DNA from 4 places in the Leucobacter aridicollis genome. Region 1 is predicted to be linked to each of the others. Evidence: predicted binding sites of a transcription regulator. Region 1 holds the regulator's gene; each other region holds the start of a gene.
What was found. The regulator LexA, encoded in region 1, represses DNA repair genes until DNA is damaged. The targets are predictions, from matches to a motif close to TCGAACANNTGTTCGA.

Region 1 (5,515 bases):
GGCCCGGCGCATCCGCCGGCAAGACCGTACACCGCGCCAAGCGCGTACACCGATGCGACCGAAGTCCCCTTCGCACTCTGCTGACGGGTGAGGGCCGGAAGCGGAACTCCAAGCAGCATCACCGCCCCCAACACGATCACGAGCACGAGCACCCAGGTCATGATGCCGTTCCGGTGCGCGACCACCCACGCGCCGAGGGTGCCCGCCAGCAGACCGAGTGGCACGAGCGCAGTCGCGAGCCCGAGAAAGAAGCCGCCTGTACGTGAGAACAGTTCTCGCGGACTGTGGAACGCGTAGGCGAAGAACGCCGGCAGCACCATCACCGAGCAGGGGCTGAGAAGCGCGAGAGTTCCGCCAAGTAACGCGCCGAGCAGGCTCAGATCCATGCGGAGCCGTTACTTCTTGGCGGCTTCGATGGCAGCGTCAAGCTGTGCCCGGAACGTCTCTACCGGCTGCGCGCCAGACATGACCTGGCCGCAGCCAGTGGTCGCGAAGAACGGCACCCCGGTCACACCGATCGACTGCGCTTCCGCGGTGTCCTTGCGCACGGCATCTTCGAACTTTCCACTCTCGACGTCAGCAGTGAACGCTGGGATGTCTTTCACGCCGACATCCTTCGCGAACGAGACAAGCGTGTCGACTGTGAGCTCACCGTTGGCGTCATGCGCGCTCTCGGGCGCGTGGTAGACGGCATCGTAGAACTCAAAATACTTGCCCTGCTCCCCCGCCGCGCGCGAGGCGGCCGCGATGAGGATCGAGTTCTCGCCGCCGACGAGCGCCGCGTCGTGGATCTCGAGCCGGACCTTGCCGGTCTCGACGTACTCTTCGATCAGCACGGGCAGCGTGTCTCGCGAGAAGGAGCCGCAATACGGGCAGCGGAAGTCTGTCCACTCGTGCAACACGACCGGCGCATCGATGTCGCCGAGCGCTCTCGGGTCGTTGGGATCGAGGCGATCGACAACCGGGCAGGTATCGGCCGTCTGCTCTCCGTCGTTTCCGGCGCCCTCTGCCCCAGCACCTTGACCGGTGGTTGAGCCGCTCGCCCCGGAGCCCCCGGTCGTTCCTTGCAGCCCCTGAGCACCGAGGGCTGCAACAAGCAGCAATGCGACGGCAGCGAGGATGACTGTCGCCAAGCGCATGCGACGGTAGCGGCGTTCAAGGGAAGGGCGGTCGAGCGACTCGATGGGCTGAGGCATGCAACCGAGCCTAACTGGCTTTCCCGATAGTTTTGCCGTTAAACCTTTGGTGCCCGCAGCATCCGACCGCATTCGCTGCCAGCCTGGATCACCTAGACAGCGCCTGCCGGGCCAAACTCTGTGATCGCCGCGATAACAGCGGACGTTTCTTCAGCTGTACCAGCAGTGATGCGGACGTGGCCGGCTATCCCGAGGTCGCGAACGAGAATGCCTTGGGCGCGAAGGCGTTCAAATACCTCGCTTGGATCGGCGAATCCACCGACGAGCAAGAAGTTCGAGCCCGACTCGTGGACAACGTATCCGAGGCCGGTGAGCGCACCTGCCAGCCGGTCTCGCTGGGCGCGAATTTCGTCGACGGTGGCGAGCATCGCGTCGGCGTGCTTCACAGCAGTAGTCGCAGCGGCCTGTGTCAGGCCGGAGAGGTGGTACGGGAGCCGAACAAGGCGGAGCGCGTCAACGATGGCGCTGTCTGCAGCAAGATAGCCAAGTCGGACCCCCGCGAAGGCGAAGGCCTTGCTCATCGTCCTGCTGACAATCAGACGGTGGCGGCCTTCGAGCAGCGAGATTGCGGTCTCGTTCTCGGTGTCGAACTCCTTGTAGGCCTCGTCGACGATGAGGATGCCATTGAACGCGTCGTATGCCGAGAGGATCGTCTCAAGCGCCATCGGGGTGCCTGTGGGGTTGTTTGGAGCGCAGAGCACGACGATGTCGGGTTTGTGCTCGGCAATCGCCGAGACAACGAGCTCGGGGGTCACGGTGTAGTCAGCATTGCGGGGAACTCCGATCCACCCGGTGTCGGTACCGTCGGCAAGCAACGGGTACATCGAGTAGGTGGGAGTGAAGCTCATCAGTGTGCGACCGGGACCACCGAACGCCTGCAGGATCTGCTGGAGCACTTCGTTCGAGCCGTTCGCCGCCCACACCTGTTCGGGGGTGAGGCGGTGGCCGAGGTAGTCGGCGAGTGCCTCGCGCAGCCCGATGAACTCGCGGTCTGGGTAGCGGTTGACGTTGCGCAGCGCGGCAGCAAGCGCCTCCGTCGCTTCCGCGATGAAGGCCTCGGGAAGCGGGTGCGTATTCTCGTTCACGTTGAGACTCACAGGGACCGCAGCCTGCGGTGCACCGTACGGGGTCTTACCGACGAGATTGTCACGGAGAGGGAGATCGCTCAATTCAGCCACCTCTTTAGTCTACTCAGCGGCCACCGACGATTCCTCGGCCACGAAAGAAAGAGCACCAACTGCGCCGGGCAACTGCCAGCTACGAGAGGTCGGACGCCGGGAAGGTCGCCTCGTCGCCCGCGAAGCGCAGAGGAACAGCAATCGCATCGCCGGCTTGCAGGTCTGCTGCCTGCATCTGATTCAGACGCTGAATTTCTGCCACCACGTCGCGGGGGTCTGCGGTCGGCTCCAGCGCGGAAGCAATACTCCACAGCGAGTCGCCGGACTGCGCCACAACGTATGGAAACTCCTGCGAGCTTGCCGCGCCGTTGGCGACCGCGCCCGGGGCCGCGAACGACGCCGCGACGCCAAGCGCCCCAGCAATAAGAATGGTGGCAAGACCCCCAAAGACCACGCGCCCGCGGCGAGTCAGCTTGAGCCGGGTCTTGGGCGCGGCTGCGGTCGGGGAAAAGACAGCGCGCACGCCGGCCCGGTCTGCATCGATGCGGGGGCCCATTGCGGTGACAGTTGCTGTAGCAGTCATGAGGGGTTCCTCTCTTGAGAGTGTTCGAACAAATACCGTTCGGTCGAACATCTATTTCGAATATATCTTCGAATGAACGATTTCGCAAGGCAAGAATTCGAAGAAGTTTGACGCGAATCCGCGCGACACTCGAACAAATGTTTGCCTCGCCTCGAACATCCGAGCTAGGGTTCGAACAGTGCCCTCACCTAACCAGTGACCACCGACATTCACCGTTTCTCCGTGAATAGCAGCCCGACTCCAGCGGCCAATCGGCCGCGATCCCAGACTCGAGAGGACGAGCCATGAGCGATCTGGCCTCACCCCCACAAAAGCCGTTGACCGAAAAGCAGCAGGCGATCCTCGAGTTCATCGCGCGCTCCGTTGAGTCACGGGGCTACCCGCCGAGCATGCGCGAGATCGGCGACGCCGTCGGACTCTCGTCACTGTCGAGCGTCACACACCAGCTCAGCCGCCTCGAGCTCGGGGGCTACATCCGGCGCGACCCTAACCGCCCACGCGCGCTCGAGATCCTCGTCGAGCTCGCGGTCACGAGCAGCGCCATCGCAGACGCGCCGGCCACGGAGACCCAGGAGACCGCATACGTTCCGCTGGTGGGTCAGATCGCCGCAGGCGTTCCGATCACCGCCGACCAGCAGGTCGAGGAGGTCGTACCGCTCCCCCGCCAGCTCGTGGGCGACGGCCAGCTATTCATGCTGAAGGTTGTCGGAGACTCGATGATTGACGCTGCGATCTGCGACGGCGACTTCGTCGTCGTTCGCCAGCAGCGCGAGGCCGACAACGGAGACATCGTCGCCGCCATGCTCGATGGCGAAGCAACCGTGAAGGTATTCAGGCGGCGCGACGGCCACACATGGCTACTGCCCCGAAATAGCGCTTTCGAGCCGATTCTTGGCGACCATGCCGAGGTACTCGGGAAGGTCGTCGCGGTCTTCCGCTCCGTCTAACTCGCACGCCCAAGGTGATCGCGTCGACGATGTAGCTTTCGGGTCGACGAGGCCACCCGCAGTGACCCTGCCCAGTCTCGGACCGCTCCGATCCCGATGGTCTCGAGCACCCCAACCTTCACGCACCACAGCACGCAATCCTGCCGCTGCTCGGTGTAACCGCTAGAGTTCGGGGGCCTCACCGCCAGGGCTGAAGAAGCATTCAGAAGCCGACGACAACCGGATCTGGTCCGGAGCAAACCCTGTAGCGACACGAACTGTTGTGCCTGTTTCTGGATCGGTGATCCCTAACCTGTGTTGCCGGAACACGTCAGGATCTGAATGCGTTTCGTAGCCGGCCTTTGTGAAGTGGTCTTCAAAGTCCTGGATGATTGCGTCGGTATCAGTGCCTGCAGCGACGGTGATCACTGCGTCACCATGCCACCGATACCAGCTCCTCTGACATACAGATAACTCACCCGTTCCGGCCTGCGCAAACTTCACAAAGACACCTTCAGGCGTCGCGCCTGCGAGCTCACGCTCCATTGATTGAGTCGCGGCCTTCACCTCCGCAAAAGACGGACGCTCCGCGGGTTGCGCACACCCTGCGAGGGCGAGCAACCCGACGAGGAGACCGATGACGCTTTGCGGTTTCATTGGCGTTAGATGCTTAGAAGTCGCCGCCGCGGTAGACGCCTTCGGGGAGCACGAAGCACTCAGACGCTGAATCAATGTCAATATGGGTCGGCTCAAGGCCTTCCCCAACGATGATGCGTATCGTGGTTTCCGGGTCTTTCACCGCTATTTTGTAGTGCCCATTGAGGCTCAACCGGTTACTCGTAGCGTACTCCGTACTTTCATAATGGGTTTCGATGTCGCGAACGATCGCTTCGATGTCGGTGCCCTTAGCAACGGTGACGGTCATGCCGCCGAACCAGCTGTCCGCCCCGTCTCCGCAAGACATGAGCGTCCCTGTGTCTACTTGGTAGACGTTGACGATGACGTCTTTGGGTATCAGTTCAGCGATTTCACGTTCCATTTCCTGGGTAGCCGCTTTTGCTTCCTGCCACGTCAGTTTTGTGTCCACTTTTGGCTCCTTCTGTGAGGCCGCCGTGAGCGATGAGCACCCGGTCAGGCTCAGTACCCCCGCAACGAGCATCAAACCAAATACACGTTTCATGTTCATCGTTCGAGGGCCTCCTTCAACGTATCAAGCACGTCTTGGTTATCATCTTTGGCAGTGGCGATGAGGTTGTGGTTGTCCATGAGTTCACCCAGGCTGGGGTCGAATTCGCCGTAGCCTGGGTACACCAGGCTCGTGAACGCGGGGTCCCTTCGTGGATATCTTCCCTCACCGACGTAGCCTTCTCGCTGCGCACGCGTCAAAATGTCTTCGTAGGAAACGTCAAGGTATCCGGTTGTAGCCGTGGGTTCCCAATCAGGGAGCATCCAGGCTCCTGCGAGCGAGATCACGGTGTTGTAGCGGGCACCCGCGACCTCAGAACTCGTGAGGTTCGCGAGTCCCCAACTGTGGCCGGCCCCCATCTGTTTCACCCCAGACAGGTACGGGTCTGCCCTCATTCCGGCCTGGAAGCGCGCGAGCTGCTCACCTGCCAACCGACCGAATTCGAGGTCGTTTGCTTCGGTGATTCGAAGCATGTTCGCATTCCCGGTCTGCCCGTTTTCTCCGGG
Region 2 (5,515 bases), 1.3 Mb from region 1:
CGGTGCGTGATTCCGGTGACAGGGTTCTACGAGTGGACTGGTCCGAAGTCTTCGAGGATCCCGCACGCGATCTTCGGCCCTGACCCGATCATTCCCATGGCAGGGCTGTACTCGTGGTGGCACGAGCCCGACGCGGGCGATGATGAGGGATGGCATTTGACCGCGACGATACTCACTCGAGCGTCCGCTGGGGTGATGGAGCCGCTGCATGACCGAATGCCGGTCTTCCTTGCCGATGAGCTGCTTGGCGATTGGCTCGACCCAGGTACCGTTGGCGATCAGCTCCTTCTCGACGCGGTGGCTGAGGCGTCTATGCCGTTGAGCATGCAGTTGCGCGAGTACGAGGTCGCGCCTCTGCGCGGCGACGGGCCAGAGCTCCTCCTTCCCGCGAGTTCGTAACCCGTACTGCATTCACTGTCCGCGTCAGGACAACGACCAGTCGCCCTTCAAGGCGCCTCTCGCTCGCGAGAGCTCAGCCGCTAAGGCCTCCTCTTCGTCCGCTGACTCTCGATCATCTGTTTCGCGGCGTCAATGATTCCCGCACCCCAATTTCAGGCTCAGCGAATCTCGGCATCGTGCACACGTCGATGACTACGGACGTCACCAAGCCCTCGCTTTTCCGCAAGACCGCGAAGCGGGCTTGCCTACATCTTGGACTGGCAAGTTGCCCGCCGTTTCACCCTTGAAGGTTACGCGGCCGCCTCACACAGTTCGTCCCATTCGGTTGTTGCCCGCTTGGACAGCATTGCTCGTTTCATCTCCCAACCGGGCGGGGTTTTCAATCCTCCGACGCCGACGCCGATCGCGTCGCGTCCGAGTTTCTGGGTGATGCCGTCGAGCGTTGCCCCGAGCTCGCGATCGTCAGCGCTGAAGAGGTCAAGCATTGGAGTGGATGCCGCAGGGCGAAGGTCGTTCAGGACGACGCCGAGGCGCGCATACCTCACACCGGGCAGTTCTTTGGGGAAAAGCTTGGGGAGGATGAACGCTGCCGCTCTCGCGAGCTCGATCGGATCATCCGTCGGCGCGGGAAGTCGCACGGTCACGCTCGTGCTGTGTGGGGGCGTGCCCTCGTCGGCCCACCCGGTCGCGGCCCAGACCTGCATCATGCCGGCGAGCGAGCCCTGCTTTCGGAGGCGTTGCCCGACTCGCTGGGCGTACATGGCGGTGACCTGCGCCATTTCGTCAGGCTTGGTGAGTTTCCTCGAGAACGATCTGGAGAAGATCAGTTGTTCTTTCTGGGCGGGTGGCTGCATTTCGAGTTCGATGCAGGGGATCCCGCGTAGCTCGAGCACGGTGCGGGCGAGCACGACGGAGAAGCGTTTGCGGATCCGCGCGGCATCGGCGTCTCGGAGATCTTTCGCGGTGAAGATCCCGAGCGCTGCGAGTTTCTTCCCAGTGCGTGACGCAACACCCCAGAGATCCGTGACGGGGATCGACGCGAGAATGCGTGACTGCTGCGCGGGTGTGTACGCGCTGAAGTCGCAGACACCATTCATTTCCGGGGTGCGCTTGATTCCGAGGGCCGCGACTTTTGCCAGGGTCTTGGTGGCGCCGATCGCAACCCGGACTGGCACGCCGGTGGACTGCATGACTTCTGACCGGATGCGTTGACCGGTCGCGATGAGCTCGAATCCTTCACCGGTGAGACCGATGAAGGATTCGTCGATGGAGTACACCTCTTGCCAGGCCGAGTGCTTCCCGATGATTGCCATGACGCGCGCCGACAAGGATCCATACAACTCGTAGTTGCTTGAGCGGGCGACGACGCCGGCCATGCGTGACCAGGCTTCGATCTTGAACCACGGTTTGCCCATGATGTCGGGGTCGATCTGTTTCGCCTCGGGCGAGGCTGCGACGACGCAGCCGTCGTTGTTGGAGAGCACGATGATGGGGCGGCCGTCGAGCGCTGGCTCAAAGACGCGCTCGCATGAGGCGTAGAAAGATACGCAGTCGACGAGGGCAATGGACCCGCGAGTGCGAGTGTCGTCTTGAATTCCAAGCGATTGGGGGTCAAGTACCCGCACCAAGGCTATGACTCCATCCTGAACGACGATGGGCGATGTTCACGGACCGGCTCCAAATTCTGACTGGCACACAGGGTCGGCATTTCGCCGATGATCGCTGTCGCTCTCCGGGCTTTGGTGTCGCCCCTGACGGCCGATAGGTTTGTCTCGATTTGCACGTATGGCATGCGTTCGCGTTCGATGTCATTGGTCTTGTCGGTGCGCGTCATGACTTCCCCTGTCCGAAAGTTTGTTCGAACAGTGTACGCCCCACCAGTGTCACGAGTGCCTACAGGAGGCGTTGACGCCACCGCCTGACCGAGGTCGCCCCGATACCGATCCGCTTCGCTGCGCCGCTTCCACTCAGGTGCGCTGTCTGTCGTATCGCGTCCTCGAGCGACGTGTAACCGGCTTCAATGATCTTGGCCTCGAAGATTTTGGCTCGGGCCTCTCGCATGGCTGCGACCCCTTTGCGCTGGACGGGAGCACGGTGCTGCTTCACGACCGCCCGATTGGCTGTGCTGTCGCGAAGATTCTCGACGCCTTTCACCTGGAGCTCCGCGAGGTGCCCGGCAGACTGGTACGGGGCGAGCGTGTCGAGCCTTGCCTGAAGGTCTGCGCGGGCGGTCCTGACCCTGCGTCGACGCGTGCCGGGTGCTTCCAGTGCGGCGGTGCGCGGCATCCCGTACTTTTCTCGATATTCTGCACTGTTCATCTCATGCTTTGCCACGAGGTGGCGGCCCAGTGAGCGCATGTCGATGCCGCACTCGAGGCAGGTGATGAGCCCTGTGGCGCCGGTCACGGTGGCTGGTTTCCTGGACAGCGGCGTTTCGTCGCCTTGTGCCGTGGCGAGCATCGCGTCGAGGTCGTACTGCAGCGCTCGGGTCTTGAGCCTGCAGGCGATGGGCGCTGGCCAGGCGTCTGCGTTGCGGGACATGACTGCGCCAAGGGTCGCTGCCGTGTATCCGAGCTGCGGGGCTGCTTCGGCTCGGGATACGAGCGTGACGGATGGGATACTCGTGAGCAGCATCTACTTGCCGATCTGCTTGCGAAGCCATGGCCGGGATACTGCGGCCGCCCTGGCGGTCGGGGCTTCTTCATTGCCTGCGAGTACCGCCATGATTGCGCCTTGCTGTGCGTCTGCGCGTGCTGCCAGCAGCGCTTTGCCGCGTGCTTCGAGGTCGAATGTGCCTTCCACGATTTCGAGGGCCGCGATCCATGCCGCGGTATCTTCGTCGGCATAGTCGGCGGACGAGTAATCGGGGGTGCCGTAGTCGGGTCGCGCGGGGATCACGGTGTCTTCATGGAGGGTGACGAGGCGCGTGAATTCTTCGATCTGGTCGGGGGTCAAATCAGCATCCTCGAGCCATGCGGTGATTTCGTGTTGCTGTGGCATGGCTACTCTCCTGTGCAGATGGAGCACTCGGCCACGAAGTCGTCTTCGTGGGCGATGGTTTCGCCGCCGACGGCGCGTGCGAATGCGTCACCTTCGGGCGTGCGGTGGTGCTCGAGGGCGTGGAATGCTTCGGCTTCGGTGTTGGCGTGGTCCCAGAGGGCTCGCGCGAAGCCTTCACCCTGGTATTTGGCAAGGGTTTCGACATTGATGACCTTGCGGGTATCAACGTCGAGAACGAGCTCGGAGACTTCGATGCCGTCGATTGTGTAGGTGTATGCGATGGCGCCTGTGGTGGCGGTTCTGGTAATCACGTCGCCCTCCTTGGCTTCTGTAAATAGTTTACAGCCCAATCGCCCACCTGTCAACTTTTTACAGCAAGGATTCGTGATGCCGCCCACAGGGCCCTCCACGACAAGACCGCCACTGCGAACTTCACCCTTCCGGCAACCTCATTTCATTGCAGTGCACACACTCCCACCAGCCGCCGCAGGCCGGGTCGGGCCACCACGACATGTAAGGAGCATGGCAGCCCGGGCAGGGGGGTGCACCGTGGGGAATGATGTATCCATCTGGCGGGTATGTCATCTTCCAAGAATGTGGCATGCCGCTCTGCGCACGGACGACGGGGTTGGCAATTGTGGAGACTGCAGCCCACGCAGGACTGTGTGCGCGACGCTATCCACGACTGACACGGTGAAGGCTCCGGGTGACGACACCCCAGATGTGCAGCTCCGAGAGCTCCGGGATCTCGATGTCGGGGTACTGGGAGCTTTCGGCAGCGAGCACAGCGCGGCCGCTTTCGATACGGAGTCGCTTGACTGTCATTTCGCCGTCGACCACGGCGATGACGACGTGCCCGTCCTGGGCACGGATTGACCGGTCTACGATGAGTTCGTCGCCGTCGAAGATGCCGGCACGGGTCATGCTGTGCCCGCGAGCACGAATCACGAATGTTGAGAGCCGGTTCGGCATGAGATGTTCATTGAGGTCGATCTCGCTGGTCTGGTAATCCTGCGAAGGGGAAGGGAAACCGCACGCGGCGTCGACGCCCGCGATGGCAACGACGACGCTTGGCGCGTCTGCACGAAGCTCGCGCACTTCCACGACTTGCACAACAACCCCCCCGACTCGAACTTATGTTCGAACGCAATGGTAAGTCCCGCTGCGGACATTCACCAAAGTCGCACCGCTGAAGCACGCTAGATGAACGAATCCCGTCCGCGGTAGAACCGTGGACGGGATTGAGGAGATCTCCGCATTCGAGGGTTTCGCGAGCGGCCGCCTTTCTTACACGAGTTCAACTTCTTGGACCAGGTAGTACAGCAGCACGGGTAGACCTACTAGCACGACAACCCAGAGGAGCGACCACCAGGAGTCCATGAAAGCAGCGACTAACAAAGCACACACGATAATGACGACCAAAAGAATCGGTATCAGTAGTTCGAATTGCTCAAGCATCTTTTGTACTCATTTCACTGAACGTCTCAACAGTCCAGGTGGACCGCTACCTGAAAGATGAGCACCCTCGCGCAGCCTGGCGCGGCCCAGCGGTCCGGTTCAGCTGCCTGGCGTTCGGGTTCCGTCAACGGGTTGGGGATCTCGGCGTAGTCGACGGCCTCGAGGGAGGGCAGGGCCAACGTCTTCAAGGCCGGGCAGGCCCGCAATGTACCGATCCGCCAGGTCCGGGGTTGCCGCGTCGGCGTAGATTGTCACCTGGTTTTCATCAGCAATCCTGACCAGGCTAGGCATCATTGTCTCTCGCAGTCGCCCTCCCTGCCCGGTTCCGGGCTTTGAACTCTGATGTTCCCCAATGGTCCACCCCTTTGCAGTTGCGCGGATCGCGATAGATGCGTCGTGTTGTTCACTGAAGAAGTATCGGACGGAGGGACGATGCACCAGCAGAGGAGATGCGATCAACAGAACTGGGGCGACCGGCCACCAAGCTAGCCCTAGAAATGTGCTCATTACGCGCCCAGATGTTGGTTTGGTGGCGCCGTGCCAGTAGCCGACGTTTGACCACCAGGCGAGGCGGATCGAGTCTCCCTTTCTGAGTCCATGAGTTCCGGGAACTATCGCAGATTTCAGTGCTTCTGCAGGAGTCAAGAGGTGACCTTTG
Region 3 (5,515 bases), 500 kb from region 1:
GGCAGGCGCTGTGGCGGCTGCGCGACGGCGCCTGGTGTGAGTCCGATTGCGACGGTGACGCCTTCCCGCGGGCCGAGCGGGAGATCGGAAACGCGGATCGGATCCGCCTCGGTACCGGAGCCGGTCATGGCGCACTCGGCCGTGCTTTTGGGGGGCCCGAAGTAGCACCTGCCGTTGCCGTCGAGGCTCGGCGCTATGGCGTCGGAAAACGACACCTCGGCGCTGAAGTTGGCGACGGGCTGCACGTGTTCGAAGTCGAGGAGGTCCCAGTAGAACTCGTCCGCGGCGCCGTCATCGCGGGGGAGCACGACGTCGGAGAGCGTGTAGCTCAGTACGTACGTTTGGGGGCCGTGCACGTAATTGTCGTCGCCGACAAGTACGATGCGGAAGCCATCCTCATCGTCGACCTCGAACGGCACGGGCGTGCCCCCGGCGTCGGTGACCGTGAAATCGCGCGGATCCGTCGAGGCGCGTTCATAGTTGATCGGGATCCCGCGGACGATGCCCCGGTTCTGGTCGGTCTCGGGGAAGCGTGGACTGATGGTTTCGGTCACCGTTGCAACTGCGCGGCCCGCATCGTCCACTCCGACTTCGGCGTCGACGTGCCACGAGTCGTACGAGAAGTCGTCGACGTCCGCGAAGGCGGGGCTTGCCGCAAGCGTCGGAACGGCGAGTAGACCCGTGGCGGCGAGTACGAGCGAGCTTGTCCGCAGAAATTTTCGCATATCGTCGAGGTTACGCTAAACTGTTCCCATGCTGTTCGGCTCGCTTCTTCTTAGCTGCCGCGACGAGTCCTCGACTTCGAACTAATTCAGTCTCAGGCCTTCCTCGTCGCGGTGTTTGTGTTTGGCTGAGCGAACGAAACGAAGAAGGAAACGTCATGAAGAACATGCAGCAGCCCTCCGGTATGCCAATCCACCGCTACCGTCCGTACAGCGAGATCATTCCCGTTGAGCTGCCCGATCGCACCTGGCCGACGAAGCAGATCACTGAGGCGCCACGCTGGTGCGCCGTGGACCTCCGCGACGGCAACCAGGCGCTTATCGATCCCATGAGCCCCGAGCGCAAGCGGGTCATGTTCGACCTGCTCGTGCAGATGGGCTACAAGGAGATCGAGGTCGGGTTCCCATCGGCGAGCCAGACCGACTTTGACTTTGTTCGCCAGCTCATCGAAGAGAACGCGATCCCTGACGACGTTACGATTCAGGTGCTCACTCAGGCGCGCGAGCACCTCATCACCCGCACCTACGAGTCGCTTGTCGGCGCGAAGCAGGCGATCGTGCACCTGTACAACTCGACCTCCATCTTGCAGCGCGATGTGGTGTTCCGCTCAGACCGCGAGGGCATCAAGCAGATCGCCGTCGAGGGAGCCAAGCTCTGCCGTGCGGCTGAGCACATCTGCGAAGACACAGATATTTACTATGAGTACTCTCCTGAGTCGTACACGGGCACAGAGCTCGAATACGCTGCGGAGGTCTGCAACGCCGTGCTCGAGGTGTTTGAGCCGACCCCAGAGCGCAAGGTCATCATCAATCTGCCCTCGACAGTTGAGATGGCGACGCCGAACGTCTACGCCGACTCGATCGAGTGGATGGGGCGCAACCTGAACCACCGTGAGAACGTCATCCTGTCGCTGCATCCCCACAATGACAGGGGCACGGCGGTTGCCGCGGCAGAGCTCGGCTACATGGCTGGCGCCGATCGCATCGAGGGGTGCCTGTTTGGCAACGGTGAGCGAACCGGTAACGTCGACCTCGTCGCGCTCGGCATCAACATGTTCACCCAGGGTATCGACCCGCAGATCGACTTCTCCCGCCTTGACGAGGTTCGCCGCACTGCCGAGTACTGCAACCAGCTGCGCGTCCCCGAGCGGAGCCCGTGGGCGGGTGACCTCGTCTACACCGCGTTCTCCGGCTCACATCAGGACGCGATCAAAAAGGGCTTCGAGCGTATGCAGGCTGACGCCGACGCCGCAGGCGTCTCGATCGATGAGGTCGAGTGGGCAGTCCCGTACCTGCCAGTTGACCCGAAGGATCTCGGTCGCTCGTACGAAGCCGTCATTCGCGTGAACTCCCAGTCAGGCAAGGGAGGCGTTGCCTACCTGCTGAAGACGGACCACTCGCTCGACCTGCCGCGCAGGCTGCAGATTGAGTTCAGTGCCGTGGTGCAGGGTGTCACCGACTCCGAGGGTGGCGAGGTCTCAAGCGATGCCATCTGGACAATTTTCCAAGACGAGTATCTGCCCTCGACAGGGGTCGACGGCGTCGAGCGCTGGGGGCGTTACGAGCTGTTCCGCACGTCAAGCGTCAGCGCTGGCGACGGTGTCACGAACCTCACCGTCGAATACCGTGACGGTGACGAGCAGCGCGAAGAAACCTCCCAGGGCAACGGGCCCGTCGATGCGTTCATTAATTCCCTGAACGATTCTGGTCATGCCGTCACGCTGTTTGATTATGTCGAGCATGCGATGAGCGAGGGTGGTGACGCTGTCGCAGCCGCCTACGTTGATCTCGAGGTTGACGGCCAGCGCCTGTGGGGCGTCGGTATCGACCCTGACACGAGCCGTGCGACGTTGAAGGCAATCGTGTCTGCAGTGAACCGTTCGGTCCGCAACTCAGCTGCGCAGCGCGAAGCGGTTTCCGCTTAGCTCCCTCGGTGCAGAACCCCGCTGCCCCACCCTATTCGCACATATGTTCGAATTTGCGGTGTGGCGCAGCGGGGTTTGTGCGTCATCCCCATAGGCTTGGCGTGTGATTGCTTCGTTACGCGGTGAAGTGCTGGCCTCTGGTGCCGGCTGGGTAGTGCTTGGTGTTGGCGGTGTCGGCATGCGTGTTGAGGTGCCGAGCGGTCGCATGGCGCAGCGCACACCGGGGGAGCAACTCTTCTTGCACACCTCGCTTGTTGTGCGCGAGGATTCGCTCACGCTCTACGGCTTCGAGACCGAGGCGGAGCTCGCGACATTCGGGTTCTTGATCGGCGTCTCGGGAGTCGGGCCCCGATCCGGCCTCGGCGTGCTCTCTGAGCTGTCGCCGGGCGAGATTGTTCGCGCAGTCACCGCCGAAGACGATAAGCCGTTTCGCAAGGTGTCTGGGATCGGCCCGAAGACCGCAAAGCTCATCACTGTTTCGCTCGCTGGCAAGCTGAGCGCGCTCGCGTTCGAGGACGCCGGCGAGGAGGCGGTGGTTGCCGCCCCGGACGAAGCGCTGATCGAAGCCGTCACCGAGGGCCTGCAGGGACTCGGCTGGAGCGAGGGTGAGGCCCGTCAGGCGGTGAGTGATGCCCGTGACGCCGGCGCCGAGATGACGAACGCGCAACTGCTACGAGCTGCGCTCACTCTGCTGCAGCGGGGGCGCCGATGAGCGCGCCAATGTCCGGGGAGCTCTCACCCCAGGCGCTGCCAACCGAGGTGAGCTACGAGGGCGCGCTCCGGCCAGGATCGCTCGCCGAGTTTGTCGGACAAGAAAAGGTTCGTGAGCAGCTCGGCCTGCTCCTCGGGGCAGCCCAGATTGACGGCCGCACGCCCGACCATATTTTGCTTGCCGGGCCGCCGGGCCTTGGTAAGACAACTCTGTCGATGATCGTGGCGACCGAGCTCGGGGTGCCGCTCCAGCAGACGTCTGGCCCCGCGATCCAGCACGCAGGTGATCTCGCTGCGGTGCTATCGGCACTCACGCCCGGTGAGGTGTTGTTCATCGATGAGATTCACCGAATGGCACGCAGCGCCGAGGAGATGCTCTACCTTGCGATGGAAGACTTCAAAGTCGACATCATGGTTGGTAAGGGCGCAGGGGCAACGTCGGTTCCGCTCGAGCTTGCCCCCTTTACCCTTGTCGGTGCGACGACGCGAGCTGGCCTGCTGCCGAATCCGCTGCGCGACAGGTTCGGGTTTACCGCGCACCTCGAGTACTACGCCACCTCTGAGCTGGAGGGGGTACTGAGCCGCGCCGCGGGACTACTCGACTTTCCGCTCCACGATGCCGGAGTCGTCGAGATCGCCGGGCGCTCGCGCGGGACGCCGCGCATCGCGAACAGGCTTCTGCGTCGAGTGCGGGACTACACGCTGGTGCACGGCACCCAGCCCGACGAGCGTTCTGTTCGGGCCGCGCTCTCGCTGTATGACGTCGACGAGCACGGGCTCGACAGGCTCGACCGGGAGGTGCTGCGAATCATCGTCGAGCGCTTTGCTGGCGGACCGGTCGGGCTCTCGACTCTGGCGGCCTCGGTCGGGGAAGAGGCTGAGACGATCGAATCCGTTGTCGAGCCGTTCCTCATGCGGGCTGGCCTTATTGCAAGGTCCCCGCGTGGCCGTATCGCGACCTCGCTCGGGTGGGCGCATCTGGGGATCGCCCCACCATCCCCGTAGGGTGCTGGCGCTCGCAGGAAACCCCGCTAGACTTGTGCAGTCCGTGCGTGTTCAAGGGCGCGCTCACTAACTTTGGAAGGGTCTCCGCCTCATGGATCCGATGACACTCATCATGCTTGGCCTCGTCGCCGTGCTCATTTTCTTCATGTTCCGCAACAGCAAGAAGCGCCAGGCGCAGATGGCAGAGATGCAGAACAACATGCAGCCGGGTGCAGAGGTCATGCTTCAGTCAGGGATCTACGGCACCATCGTTTCTGTCGATGAGGAAGAGAACCGCGTCACCGTGCAGAGCGGCACGAGCACGCTCGTTGTCCACCGCAACGCTGTCGGCCAGATTGTGACCCCCGCAGATGCACCCGTTGAGGAGAACGAAGCAGCGACGCTCGCTCCCGACGACGACCCAGAGTTTGGCGAGCGCTTCGCTGCGGCTGATGACGCAGCGACTGAGGCAGAGTCGACAGTTGATTCGGCAACTGATTCGGCAGTCGATTCAACAATCGATGCAGCGACAGATCTCGGCGGTGCAACCACCGCTGAGAAGCGCGACGACAAGAACTCCGACAAGGAGTAAGGACCCTCCGGTGTGATGCTTCACACCGTTATCTGAAAGCGAGACAGCTGTCTTGGCGAAATCATCCGTCGCGCCCGCGGTGCGGAGCGCACGTCGCTCGCTCATTTTCCTGCTCGCCATCATTGTCGGACTCACTGGGCTCATCACGCTCGGTGTGTTCCGCAGTGATGCGACCTGGACTCCGAAGCTAGCGCTCGACCTGCAGGGCGGCACGCAGATTCTGCTTGCCGCAAACCAGAACGACGGCAAAGCCGTCACCGGAGAGCAGCTTGACCAGGCTGTGGAGATCCTCAGGCAGCGAGTGAACGCTTCTGGCGTTTCTGAGGCCGAGATCACCACGCAGGGAAACAACCATATCTCGGTTGCGATTCCCGGCAAGGTCGATGACGCAACGCTCCAGCGCATCCAGGCTTCGGCTGCGCTCGACTTCCGTGGGGTCTTCCTGGAAGCGGCCGCTGGTGCGGCGCAGCCCGAGGACACCGGCGAAAGCGTTGAGGGCGCGGATGGGGATGCCGCCGCTGGCGACAATGCCGCCGATGAGGCGGCTGCCGGTGACACTGCGGCAGATGCCGCCACTGGCG
Region 4 (5,515 bases), 1.8 Mb from region 1:
GAATGTGGCCCGATCGGTGACGGCTCATTTGAAGTTGTGCAGATCGATCCAGACGGCAACGAGTCGGCCCCGGTGCAGGTCATCGTGGATACAACTCCGCCGGCGCCCCCAGTTGTCAACCCGACTGACGGCAAGACTGTCGGCGGCACCGCTGAGCCGGGGTCAACAGTGACAGTGAAGGATAAGGACGGCAACGTCGTCTGTGAGACTGTCGCAGCGGCAGATGGCAAGTGGAGCTGCACGCTCGAGCCACCTGTGCAGCCGGGCACGTCACTGTCAGTCACCGCTACGGATTCGCACGGCAACGTTTCGGAGCCGACAGTGATCCAGGTCGGCAGCCCCTGGATGGAGCTGTCAGCCAAGACGCTGAAGCGCGGCGAGACTCTCGTCATCACTGGCCACTGGTTCGCGCCTGGCGAGAGTGTCGCGGGGTCGATCAAATCTGAAACCGTCGAGCTCGGTACTCAGGTCGCGAACGAGAACGGCGAGGTTGTGTTCGAATTCAAGATCCCAGCTGACTTCGAACTCGGCGACCACACCGCGTTCCTTGACGGGGCAGACTCCGAGCTCCTGCAGCTCCCGTTCGAGGTTGTTGCGGTGACGCCGCCGAAGCCTGACCCGGGCCTGCCGGGCACTGGCGGACAGCTGCCGTTCATCGGCGGCGCGGCGGCACTCCTGCTTCTCGCAGGCGGCGCGACTGCTCTCATCCTCCGGAGGCGGTCGGGTGCACGGGAATCGGCCTAGGAAGTAAGATGCGCAGCGTCGGAACACTGTTCCGACGCTGCGCATCTTGCTGCCAGTGGGGGAGCGGGTCGCCACTCACCGCGGCCGCGCGCGTGCTGGTTACGCGATGACGCTGCGGTCGAACGCGTCGACGCTGATGCCCTGTTCGAGCACCTGCTTCGACCATTCCTTGGCAGAGTGCAGGCTGTGATCTCGGTAGTTGCCGCAGCTCTCGGCGGTGGTGCCAGGCACGTCTTCCCACTCGACCTTCTCGACGAGGTCGGTCAGCGAGGACTTGATAGCCGACGCGACCTCCGCTGAGCTTGGCTCACCCCACACGATCATGTGGAAGCCCGTCCGGCAGCCGAAGGGCGAAATGTCGATGAGGCCGTCGAACCGTGTGCGCAGGAGCGCGGCGATTGTGTGCTCGATGGTGTGGAGACCGGCTGTCGGGATCTCGCCGGCGTTTGGCTGCACGAGGCGAATGTCAAAGTTCGAGATCGCGTCGCCCTTCGGGCCGCGTTCGACGCCGATGAGTCTGACGTACGGCGCGAGCACCTTCGTGTGGTCAAGGGCGAAACTCTCTACTGCGGCAAGCTCAACGTCACTCATGCCGCAAGTGTAGCCTCGCGGGTGGGGCGCGCAGCCGAATGTGACGCGCAGCTACGGGGCGACCGGAGTAGCACCCAGGAGGTGGGAACGCACATGCCCCGCCGATCCGGTCAGGATCGACGGGGCATTTCAAGCGGTTGCGCGGCTACGCGGCTGCGTCGCTACACGACCGGTGGTTGATCGGCTCGACTACGCGGCGCGGCTGAGCGCGATGCGCGCGTTGGTGCCGGCTGCTTCGACAGCGACGTCCCAGCCTGCCTTGTCCAGTCGGACGAGGTCACGGCGGGCGTCTGCGAGTGTGTCGGTCTCGACAACGTAGAGCGTGCGGCCCGCGCTGCGGTACACGGAGCGGTGTTGTGCCCACGCGGGAATCCGCATCTTTGCGCCTTCGCCGAGCGAGTGGTACGGAGTACGCGGCGCTGGGCGGATGGGGGTGATGTTCTGCGTATGCATAGTGATAGGTCCTTTCGAAGCCGCGTAGTCGTCATGACGAGCGGCGGTAATGAGCACGCTGTGCTGAGTGCAGACACATGTGCGTGCTTGGCCTCGATTGAGGCGGTCGATCCATGCGGATCTTGGTGAGCTGCTGCGCACTTCGCTGGAATGAAGACTGGCCCTGCACTGGACGAAATCGCGGTCGCTTGCAAGCTCTGTTGAATATCTTAGAACAAGTCTTCGAAAAACACCAGTGATGATTTCGCTTCGCTTGCGCAGCCCGCGCAAATCAGCGGCTGACTTTGCGCGATAGCCTTGGTTTCCGGGGCTTGCGATCGCGCCTGAGAGCACCGCTCGAAGCCCCCGCGCTGCAGCGTTTCGCCGCTTTGACTATGAGGAGACTTCATGACAGCCAACCGTACCTTGCTCGTGTTTGCCCACGGTGACGAGGCGTCTGCCTTCGCTGACGTGCCGCACCTGGTGACCGGCGTCGGCAAGATCAATGCTGCTGTGTCGCTCGCCAAGGAGCTTAGCGTCGGCGACGTGGGGCGCGTCGTCGTGCTCGGAACCGCAGGCGTCGTTGGGGAGGACACAGATCGGCTGTCTCTCGACACTGTGTACCAGGTGACCGCGCTCGTGCAGCACGACTTTTCGTTGCCGTCTGCGACTCTCATTCCGGGTGGGGATGTGCTGCTTGAGGAGACCGCCACCATGGCGACTGGGGACCAGTTTGTGAAGGACGACGCGCAGCGTGCCCACATTGCCGGCCTCGGTGCTCAACTCGTCGACATGGAGGGGTATGCCTACGGGGCACTGTGCGCCCGGTTTGAGGTGCCGCTGCAGGTGTTTAAGGTTCCGTCCGACTTTGCTGACAGCTCGACTACCGACGAGGAGTGGGACGAGATTGTTTTCACGAAGAGCCGCCAGCTGCGCGCGTTCTGGGAGGACCGTCTGCGCTAGGCGCCAAACCGCACGCCCATATGCGGGTTCCACGGCTGCCTGGTCCGCGAGGGCTGGCACCCGGTCAAGCGGTCATGCGTGCAACTGGTTGGGGGCGAGTGGGCGCAGTTCGACCCGATGCGCGCCGCAGCGAGCGCAGCGCACGTAGCGCACGATGCCCTCTGACGTCGAATGGTGCGACTCCGTGCGCCACGAGTGTTCGTGTGCGCGGCGGGCTTGTTCGGCTGTGTGCGAGGTCTGTGGGGCGCCTGAGCCGTTGGCGACAGGTTGAGTGCCAGGTTCGGCGGAAGTCGCGTGCGGGGTGGTACCGGGCTGGCGAGTGATTGGTGCGGTGGTGCTCATGAGACAAGCGTGATGTAATGCCCTTATGCATCTCAACCCTTACGGCACCTACGCTGTGCTGCTCGCGGCTTCGCTCGCCAACGACTGGCCGGTGGATCGCTCAGGGATCGAGGAGCGAACGCGCGAGTTCGGCATGACGATGCGCTTCGCCGTGGATGACGGAGACCATGCAGCGGTACGTGCCGTGATCGATGAATGGCTCAGAGTTGTCGACGCCGAGAACCCAGAGCGCCGCGCCGAGATTCTCAATCGGCAGATGGCCGACGCGGCCGCGTTTCCGCAGCTCGTGAACCACGACGGCGAGGGCTGGCACCTCCACTACCGCGACGACAGGCAATCACTCCCAGGGGTACTGCGCTCAGTGATCCCTGTCGGAACGGCCCTGCATCTCACGACGCGCGGAGTCACCCGACTTGGACGATGCGCGGCGGAACCGTGCACCCACGTGGTCGTCGATGTGACCCGCAATGGCAGGCAGCGCTACTGCTCGGTGCGGTGCGCAAACCGCGCGGCGGTTCGGCGGCATCGCGCCCGCGGCTAAACCCGGCGCACGTAGCTAGCGAAGGATCTGCCGATGGCACACCGTGCTCCGGCCGCAGCTAGTCGGCGGCTGGTCTACCGGATTCGGCGGTGAGGTTGTCGCCAGAAAGCCATCGCAGCCACCCCATGTTCGGGTCGCGCTCAAGGATGAGCGCGCGGACGAGGAGCGTCAGCGGGATCGCAAGGATGGCGCCGAGCGGTCCGATGATGAACGTCCAGAAGAGCACTGACACAAAGCTGAGCGTCAGGCTCAAGCTCACGGCGTCGCTGACGAACTTGGGCTGGATGAGCACCTGGAGCAGCACGTTCGCGACTGCATAGACCGCGACCACCGCGAGCATCAGCGGCCACCCACCGACAACGAGCGCGAGAATTGCGGGCGGCACGAGGCCGAGCACGAAGCCGATGTTCGGAACGAAGTTCGTAACGAACGAGAGGATGGCCCACACGAGGGGAGCTGGGATGCCGAGTGCCCAGAGGGCGAGACCATCGACGACCGCGACGAGGAGACCGAACGCCGCGTTCACGACGTAGTAGCGGCGCACGTTGCTGTTGAAGTTTGCGAAGCGCCGCACGCGAGGGCCGGCCGACGGCCCAAACTCTCGCGTGGCCCGTGCGAAGCGGCCGGCGTCGGCAGCCATGAATATCGCGTAGGCGAAGATGAAGAACAGCGCCGTCAGCACGCCAAGGATACTGCTACCAAGCGATGTCGCGTACTGGACAATCGTTGACGGCGTGAGCACCGAGGTGATGGCGTCGGTGAACTGATCGCTCAGGCCCAGCGAGGTGAAAAACTCGAAGAGCGCGTCGGCAGTTGCCCGCAGGTCTGCGCTGTAGGCGATGACGAGCTGCGTGAACTCGGCAGTCGCGAACGCAAGCATGGCGGCGAGCACAAGCAGGATCGCCCATGAGAGCGCAACGACGACCGATGTCGACACCCAGCTCGGCACGCCGCGGCGGTCGAGCGGGCGCCGCACCGGCGAACAGATGATGACGATCACCGCTGCGAGGGCGAGCGGGCCAATCACCTCGCGCGCAAACGACACCCCAGCGAGCACGATGACGGCTGCCGCGAGACCGAGCAGCACGGTGAGCGAAGGGGGTATGCCAGTGTGTGTGCGTACCGGCGCCAGGGAGGCTGGCGTCTCCGCGTGTGCGGGCGAGGCGCTGGGATGAGGCTGGTGCGCAGCGTCGTTCATGCACTCAGCGTAATGGAAGTTACGCCGGCTGCGTCAGGAAAGCGGCTACTCGGCGAGATGAGAAATTGCGGCTACGACCACTTGGGCCGCGGTGGCTGCCACTCGCCGATCTTCGCGAAGAGCTCGGCCGGCTCGGTCGCGACGATCAGTGCGCCCCTTGCCTCAGGCTTTGAGAACCCAGCGTCGACCATCGCGTCGATCGCGCCCATGAGCGGCTGCCAGTATCCCTCGATGTCGTAGAGCGCCACAGGCTTCGTGTGGATGCCGAGCGTCACCCACGTCCACACCTCGAAGATCTCCTCGAGGGTTCCTGGGCCACCCGGAAGCGCGACGAAGGCATCGGTGAGTTCAGCCATTCGGCGCTTGCGATCTGGCATCGACGCAACGACCTCAAGACGGGTGAGCCCCGTGTGTCCGGTCTCGCCGTTGAGCAGCGCTTCCGTGATGACGCCGAACGCGCTGCCTCCTGCGTCGAGCACGGCGTCGGCAACAGTGCCCATGAGGCCGACCTTGCCGCCACCGTAGACGAGTTCGATGCCCGCTCGCGCCATCGCACCGCCGAATTCGCGCGCACCAGTGGCGAAGGCGTCGGAGTTACCGAACGCCGACCCTGTGAACACCGCAAGGCGCTGCGCTGGGCGTTCGGGTCGTGCGAGGGCTGGGAAGATGTGCTCGATGTTGAGCGGCGCCATCGCGGGGTTCTC

Region 2: the regulator LexA is predicted to act here: its motif matches at 2,246-2,261, upstream of KI794_RS00450 (Y-family DNA polymerase).
Region 3: the regulator LexA is predicted to act here: its motif matches at 2,683-2,698, upstream of ruvA (Holliday junction branch migration protein RuvA).
Region 4: the regulator LexA is predicted to act here: its motif matches at 1,999-2,014, upstream of KI794_RS02670 (phosphorylase family protein).

What each region holds. Positions count from the first base shown of each region.
Region 1 is NZ_CP075339.1:2,411,994-2,417,508, forward strand. Features, by position in the region: gene KI794_RS10845 (cytochrome c biogenesis CcdA family protein) at 1-386, opposite strand, end outside; gene KI794_RS10850 (DsbA family protein) at 396-1,196, opposite strand; gene KI794_RS10855 (histidinol-phosphate transaminase) at 1,289-2,374, opposite strand; gene KI794_RS10860 (LysM peptidoglycan-binding domain-containing protein) at 2,454-2,897, opposite strand; gene lexA (transcriptional repressor LexA) at 3,182-3,844, shown strand; gene KI794_RS10870 (hypothetical protein) at 4,007-4,480, opposite strand; gene KI794_RS10875 (hypothetical protein) at 4,494-5,009, opposite strand; gene KI794_RS10880 (hypothetical protein) at 5,006-5,515, opposite strand, start outside.
Region 2 is NZ_CP075339.1:109,767-115,281, reverse strand. Features, by position in the region: gene KI794_RS00455 (SOS response-associated peptidase) at 1-399, shown strand, start outside; gene KI794_RS00450 (Y-family DNA polymerase) at 690-2,024, opposite strand; gene KI794_RS00445 (MucR family transcriptional regulator) at 2,293-3,033, opposite strand; gene KI794_RS00440 (hypothetical protein) at 3,034-3,399, opposite strand; gene KI794_RS00435 (hypothetical protein) at 3,402-3,710, opposite strand; gene KI794_RS00430 (LexA family protein) at 4,075-4,512, opposite strand.
Region 3 is NZ_CP075339.1:1,907,016-1,912,530, reverse strand. Features, by position in the region: gene KI794_RS08575 (DUF2207 family protein) at 1-725, opposite strand, end outside; gene leuA (2-isopropylmalate synthase) at 881-2,647, shown strand; gene ruvA (Holliday junction branch migration protein RuvA) at 2,751-3,359, shown strand; gene ruvB (Holliday junction branch migration DNA helicase RuvB) at 3,368-4,363, shown strand; gene yajC (preprotein translocase subunit YajC) at 4,455-4,934, shown strand; gene secD (protein translocase subunit SecD) at 4,987-5,515, shown strand, end outside.
Region 4 is NZ_CP075339.1:614,678-620,192, forward strand. Features, by position in the region: gene KI794_RS02655 (Ig-like domain-containing protein) at 1-744, shown strand, start outside; gene KI794_RS02660 (S-ribosylhomocysteine lyase) at 844-1,335, opposite strand; gene KI794_RS02665 (hypothetical protein) at 1,525-1,788, opposite strand; gene KI794_RS02670 (phosphorylase family protein) at 2,176-2,730, shown strand; gene KI794_RS02675 (hypothetical protein) at 2,803-3,072, opposite strand; gene KI794_RS02680 (CGNR zinc finger domain-containing protein) at 3,098-3,613, shown strand; gene KI794_RS02685 (AI-2E family transporter) at 3,672-4,811, opposite strand; gene KI794_RS02690 (TIGR00730 family Rossman fold protein) at 4,883-5,515, opposite strand, start outside.